DNA from 3 places in the Alkalibacillus sp. S2W genome. Region 1 is predicted to be linked to each of the others. Evidence: riboswitches for the same ligand, from Rfam matches in the RefSeq annotation. Region 1 holds a riboswitch; each other region holds the start of a gene.

Region 1 (2,326 bases):
AGAAAATATGTCGCAAGCGCCTTTTTCGAATTTTAAACAACGGTTTAAAGGTGTGAAAATGGGTGAGTTATCATTCACGGATATGTTGAACGCGACTTTGACCGATCAATATACCGGTAAAGGCATGGGGATGACAGCTGAAAAATTATCAGAGCAGTATGGAATCTCGCGTGAAGCGCAAGATGAATATGCAGCCCAGTCCCATCAACGTGCTTCTAACGCAGTTGAAAAGGGAAGTTTTGCTGAAGAAATTGTGCCTGTGACGGTGACAAGTCGTAAAGGGAGTCTTGAAGTGGAGCAAGATGAACATATCAAACCAGATTCATCAGTTGATGTGCTGTCTGGTCTGAAGCCTGTGTTCAAAGAAGATGGAACCGTAACGGCTGCGAATTCATCTGGCATCAATGATGGTGCAGCAAGTGTCGTCGTTGCTGGTGAGAAAGCAGTTCGTGATCACGGACTTTCACCCATGGCTGAGATTAAAGCTTGGCACGTAGCAGGTGTGGACCCAACAGTAATGGGGATTGGTCCAGTACCTGCCATTAATGGAGCTTTGAAAAAGGCAGGTTTACCCCTTGATGATATGGATTTAGTTGAAGTGAATGAAGCGTTTGCTGCACAGTATTTGGCAGTGGAAGCCGAGCTTGGGTTAGACCGCAATAAAACAAATGTTAACGGTGGTGCGATTGCATTAGGGCATCCTGTTGGTGTCAGTGGCACACGCATCTTATTGACTGCTGCTTATGAGTTAAAACGTCGCGGAGGTAAATACGCCGTTGTTAGCTTATGTATTGGCGGTGGTCAAGGTATTGCGATGGTGATTGAGAATCAATAAATAGGAAATCAGTCTTGTGGTGAGCTCACTAAAAAATGTGAGTATTCATGAATGGCAAAGTCGATTCCAAGGTTCCTTTATCGACTTTGTTATAAAATAACAGTAATTAAGAGTGAAAAATGGTTAACATAATGTCAGAGTTTTGTTAATATAAATTTAACAAGCAAATAATTTTAATGTAACAAAGCTAGGGGTGCCATTTAATTGGCTGAGAGGAATGATTCCGACCCTTTGAACCTGATCTGGTTTGGACCAGCGTAGGGAAGTGTAGTTGCTCGGAGTTTATTGGATTGTGAATTATGTCCAAGATTATCCAAGTCAACCACTTTCTTATGTCTGGTATAAGAAAGTGGTTTTTTATTTGGAAAATGACGTGATTCAGCTAGATTATTCGTTATTTTCTAAATTAAATATAAAAGGTGGATTTTATAATGAACTTAGCCACTTAAGTCATAAAAAACGCCATGTGAATTTCATGTTATATTGAAGTTAACCACAACACTCAATAAAGGAATGAAATCACATGACGCCATTTAATGATAACATGCCCCGCACTAAGGGCAAACACTTAAGCGCGGATGAACGGTCAAAAATCCAAGTGTTAAAGCAGGAAGGCTATTCTCACCGTCAAATCGCCAAAGTATTAGGCTGTGCGCCGCAAACAATCAATAATGAGATTAAACGGGGTTCGGTGACGCAAGCAAGAGAACAGAAACAAAATGGCAAAACATACCGCTATACGCATCCCGTTTATTTCCCAGATGTCGGCCAACGTCAGTACGAAGAAAATCGGTTAAACTGCGGGCGTATACCGAAATGGGTTGGTATCCCTACATTCATAGAATGGGCGGATACCAAGATGCTTCAGGACGGATGGTCTCCAGACGCTGTCGTCGGTTATTTGAAAGTCCATTTTCCGTATGCCCAAGCCTTACTACCGTGCACTACCACACTCTATCATTGGATCAACATCGGCATTATGCGGACGAAGAATATTGACCTGCTTGAGAAAGTCAGTCGCGCACCTAGAAAGACCGGGCGGCACGGTAAAGAAAATAAGCGCAAGTTAGGTACTTCCATTGAAGAGCGGCCGAAACATATTGAAGACAGAGCAGAGTTCGGACACTGGGAAATTGATACGGTACTGGGCGTTAAAGGTGAAGATGATGAGGTATTACTCACCTTGGCCGAGCGTAAAACACGGTTTGAATGCGTTATTAAAGTCGACCGAAAGGATGCATCATCGATTTCAAAAGCCGTTCAGTCACTGGCCGAGCGAACCGGCACAGACATGCGCGCCATGTTTAAAACCATCACGTCAGATAACGGGTCGGAGTTCAGCACGTTAGAAACGGATTTAAAAGAAACGACCCAAGTCTATTTTAGTCATCCCTATGCATCTTATGAACGCGGCACCAGCGAAAATCAGCACAAATTGATTCGACGGTTTATACCGAAAAGTCACCCCATCAGTCAAGTGAGTCAGCAACA
Region 2 (2,326 bases), 650 kb from region 1:
TAAAAGTGTTGTTTCATTTTCATATAACGTAAAATTTAGTTGGTTCAGAAGTGGTTCGTCTAACGTCTCGTAGCTAAAGCTGTAGTTGTGAACGGATATGACGGGACTAAGCTGCATCTTGGTCACGGTTTTGTTGACGCTCCTTTCCTAACGCGTAGCCACGAAGAACACCTGTTTTCGCCAATTGGTCGCTAATCCACTTACCGAGTAGAGCCATGATCAGTATGCTACTTATAATGCGTGTGATCAGCATAACGCCAACTAACCACGCTTCATATGCAAAGAAACCAGATGAATAGAAATGCCAAGCGAAGCTAATGATTGCGGTTAATACAGCAGCTAATATTAACACTCGCTTCCGATAATCTTGCCATTTCGTCACAGCAAATGCACTTTCGGCGCCTAGTCCTTGAATAGCTGCACTGATTATAAGTTGTGGGCCAGCTGGACTTCCGATTAAGATTTGAACAGTCCCAGCGATTAACTCTGACATAAAGGCTGCGCCAGGTTTGCGAATAATATAAGCAGCAATAATCGAGACAATGAACCAAATGCCATAAATAAATTCATAGCCAAGAGGTCCAATGCCAAAAGGTGTTAGAGCGCCAACAAGTCCCTGGCCGATTCCAAAGGCTAATAGATAGATTACCGCAAATACGACGCCTAATACCGACAGCAAAACAATTTCTTTCAGTTTCCATTGTTTAGTCATAGTTTACCCCCTATTTATTTGACGGACTATTTGCCGAAATAGTAAAGGTCATTGTTGTGTGTGATACTTCTTGCTGGACAGCTTCGAACGCATCTTGTATCGCATCAAATATCGCTTGCACATCACCATCAAGGCGCGTCATATAATGGGCGGCACTGACATCAACGCCGCGTGCTTTGGACAGATCAATTTGTTCATAGATTTTGTCCATATAGTCCTCCCGTCCAAGCGGGTGAATTGCGAACTTACAACCAGCACGTTGTGGAGCATTGGCTAATTGAGGAGCGTTCACTGGTGCATCTGATTCTGCCATATAGACGTCAGCTTCATTATCTCCAGGGCACCCGATCGAATAAGTGCCTGTCATGGCAACATGTTCACCAGTTTTAGCAGCGTGTAAGAAGATTGCTTTGGTCACATCAAAGATATGCACGATTTTGCCCCTTACACAAGTTGTGACATCATCAGTTTCCTTCCATACTTTCGATTGGTCAACTTCATCCAGAGCGGACAAAAGAATATCGACAAAGTTGTCGCTCATTGGGTAGAGCGTGAATTGAACCCCTGCAATACGACTTGTGTTGCACTGTTGATTCGTCATGACGAATCGCCTCCTTATAAAGTGTCTGTTTATAACAAAAAAACTGCATCCCGTGGGAATGCAGTTCAGCTATTGTGTCGTTACACTTATGGTAGATTAAGCTTCACTGCACTTCCCCACGCTAGTATTACCTAGTTCGGGTCTTGAGGGTCAGGTCCAACCTTCTCAGCCACTTGACGTAGCTCCCCTAGTGCATGATCATCACGTATGCAGTTTTGTTATACTTACATCATAATAAATAAAAGCATGATTGTAAACGTCTAAGATTGCTAGTCTTTGTCGACGGTCATGTCATGAAGGGTGATATTGAGTGAATGAATGGGAGCAGCAAGTGATTCAGAATACGGAAAAATTCGTCCATCGTAAATTAGTTTCTGAGGGTTCTGGACATGACTGGTGGCATATCCAGCGTGTCGTTAACAATGCCAAGCAAATAGCTGATACAGTTGATGTTGATAGGTGGGTTGTCGAAATGGCGGCTTTATTACACGATCTAATTGATGATAAAGTCACCTCCAATGTGGCGGAGAGTCGACAAGACCTCATGAAATGGTTAGAAGATCAACGCGTTTCAGAGCAACAAATTGACCATATATTTGCCATCATCGATACGATTTCATTCAAGCATGGTTACAAGACATTACCGAGCCGTGAAGCGGAAGTCGTCCAAGATGCAGACCGATTAGATGCAATCGGCGCCATTGGTATTGCCCGAAGTTTCACCTATGCAGGGTCTAAAGGCCATCTCATCCATCATCCCGAAGAATCACCACGCGAAACTATGACAGAAGATGAATACCGCCATGAAACCAATACGGCGATTAATCATTTTTATGAAAAATTATTAACCTTAAAAGAACAAATGAACACAGCTGAAGGTTACCGTATCGCAGAGAAACGTCATCAATTTATGGAAACATATTTAGAACAATTTTATGCTGAATGGGATGGAAAATCGTAAATCGTGTTACGTTTTGGTTTAAATGTGGAATAGTGTTATAGAACATTATTAT
Region 3 (2,326 bases), 1.0 Mb from region 1:
GTTGCTTTTTTCTGGATTGTCTGTAATAACCGTTGATAGTTTGTCAGAAAAATCTTCCGGAATAACAATCACCGCAAAATAATCACCATATTTCAGGTTTTCCATTGCCTTTTCACGATTTGTAAAATGCCAATTCATTGAATCATTACTCTTGAGTTCATTAACAAGATCGGCGCCAACGTTAATTTTTTCGTCTCTAATCTGACCCCCATCATCTTCATTGACAACAGCTACTGGAATTTGGTCGGTTTGCCCATAAGGATCCCAGGAAGCCTCAATATTAAACCATGCATATAATGATGGTAATATGATGAGACCTCCAATCAAAATAGCTGCCACCCAATTACGTATTATGTTCGTCATATCATTCGAAAAAACATTCCAACTATTTTTCATGTGTATACCTTCTTTATTCTTTATTATTTAAAAGTCTTAATCTCAAGTACTCTTCATATATCTTAAAGAGAACCTAACCGAAAGAAAAAGCACCTGGTTTGAAAACTAAATCTCTTTCCTATTTTACTATAATTTCAACCAGATAGCATTCGTTCTTGTTCTGTCCAGTCTTTAATTAACACAAAAGTGATAATTACCATAATAAGACAACATGTGTCCTAAGTGCAAAATCTGAATGCACATAAATCGCTTCTCCATCTCTATATTAACATAATAAAAATGCTCAACTAGGTATTAAAAACTCTACACACTTACTTTTATATTTGTTTGACAAAAAAATAAGATACGATTTAAATAAAAGAATAAAATATCCCACTAGGGATGCCAATAGGCTGAGATAAGAATTATTTCTTAATCCCTTATAACCTGATCTGGATTATGCCAGCGTAGGAAAGTGGAGATGGAATATACATAGTGTCTTCATGTATCAAAACCACTCCAAATTTGAACTATACCCTGAATAAGGACACTGATAAAAAGTGCCCTTATTCAGGGTTTTTGTGTTTCATGACCTTGAATATCCATTTATAATCGAATTAACTAATACGAGCGGGGTTATAAACATGTCTAAAATTATTTTTAGCGAATCACAAAGAAGAGAACTAGAATCCAATTCCAATATCATCAAGGTTTCAGATCGTTCTATTTCTTATTCACCTGAATTTAAAGTGAAAGCTGTAAAGGAAAATGAGCAAGGAAAAGGGCCGCATCAAATCTTTGTTGAACATGGATTCGACTTATCCATTATTGGGGATAAAAAGCCCAAAGAATGTATCAAGCGTTGGCGAGATATGTTTCAGAAGTATGGAGAAGACGGTTTCTTTACAGAACGGCTTGGGAAATCGGCAACAGGACGTCCTTCATCGAAAGAGCTTTCTTCTGAAGACAAGCTAAAGAAAGCTGAAGCGCGCATTGCGTATCTGGAGGCAGAACTAGACTTCGTAAAAAAGCTAGAAGAACTCGAAAGGCAGTCGAAGAAGAAATAACAATATCCGACAAATTTCGATTGATTGAACAAATGGTTAGAGAGTATGGTTTTCCTCAGTTAATTCAATATTTTTGTGAATTAGCAGACGTCAGTCGATCGGGTTATTATAACTGGTTGAAATCAGACGAAGCTCGTCAACAAAAAGAACGACAAGATGAGGTTGCCTATGAGCTCATCGAGAAAATACACAGCCGATATAAAGGAAAAGTTGGCGCTCTCCAAATCAAAATGATCTTAGAGAATGAAGATAACATTGGGATGAACCATAAACGCATCCGCCGCATTATGAAGAAGTACAATCTGATGTGCACCATTCGCAGAGCGAATCCTTATAAACAAATCGCTCAGACAACGCAAGAGCATCAAACGTGCGATAATAAATTAGAACGTCAATTCGATCAACAAGAACCGCATAAAGTCCTCTTAACGGATATCACTTATATCTACTATGCGAAAGGACAAAAAGCTTATTTATCCGTTATTAAAGATGGGGCAACACGAGAGATTTTAGCTTATCACCTCTCGACCTCTTTAAAGATGGACATTATGTATACAACACTTGATAAGTTAGTGAAGCGTGAGGAGTTTGTCGCTCATTCAGACTGTCTCATCCATTCCGACCAGGGAATGCATTACACTCATTCTGAGTTTCAAAAGACAGTAAGAGGCCTAGGCGTAGATCAGTCGATGTCTCGTCGTGGTAACTGTTGGGATAATGCGCCGATGGAGTCTTTCTTTGGGCACATGAAAGTTGGCATTGATTTTAAAGCATGTTCCTCTGTTTTTGACGTGAAGCAAGCAATTGAAGATTACATGACGTATTACAACCATGGTCGATATCAATGGACCTTACAAAAAATGACCCCGGCACAATACCGAAGT

The links. Region 1 has a riboswitch for thiamine pyrophosphate ahead of ACKXGF_RS05430 (IS30 family transposase). Riboswitches for the same ligand answer to the same signal wherever they lie in the genome.
Region 2: another riboswitch for thiamine pyrophosphate. It lies ahead of ACKXGF_RS01860 (YkoF family thiamine/hydroxymethylpyrimidine-binding protein); the one in region 1 lies ahead of ACKXGF_RS05430 (IS30 family transposase).
Region 3: another riboswitch for thiamine pyrophosphate. It lies ahead of ACKXGF_RS14135 (IS3 family transposase); the one in region 1 lies ahead of ACKXGF_RS05430 (IS30 family transposase).

The regions. Positions count from the first base shown of each region.
Region 1 covers NZ_CP177234.1:986,375-988,700, forward strand. Annotated here, with positions in the region: gene ACKXGF_RS05425 (acetyl-CoA C-acetyltransferase) at 1-835, shown strand, start outside; TPP riboswitch at 1,015-1,116, shown strand; gene ACKXGF_RS05430 (IS30 family transposase) at 1,359-2,326, shown strand, end outside.
Region 2 covers NZ_CP177234.1:332,767-335,092, forward strand. Annotated here, with positions in the region: gene ACKXGF_RS01850 (ABC transporter ATP-binding protein) at 1-117, opposite strand, end outside; gene ACKXGF_RS01855 (ECF transporter S component) at 107-712, opposite strand; gene ACKXGF_RS01860 (YkoF family thiamine/hydroxymethylpyrimidine-binding protein) at 723-1,313, opposite strand; TPP riboswitch at 1,410-1,512, opposite strand; gene ACKXGF_RS01865 (HD domain-containing protein) at 1,624-2,274, shown strand.
Region 3 covers NZ_CP177234.1:2,734,314-2,736,639, forward strand. Annotated here, with positions in the region: gene ACKXGF_RS14130 (YhgE/Pip family protein) at 1-396, opposite strand, end outside; TPP riboswitch at 764-866, shown strand; one part of gene ACKXGF_RS14135 (IS3 family transposase) at 1,020-1,392, shown strand; one part of gene ACKXGF_RS14135 (IS3 family transposase) at 1,392-2,326, shown strand, end outside.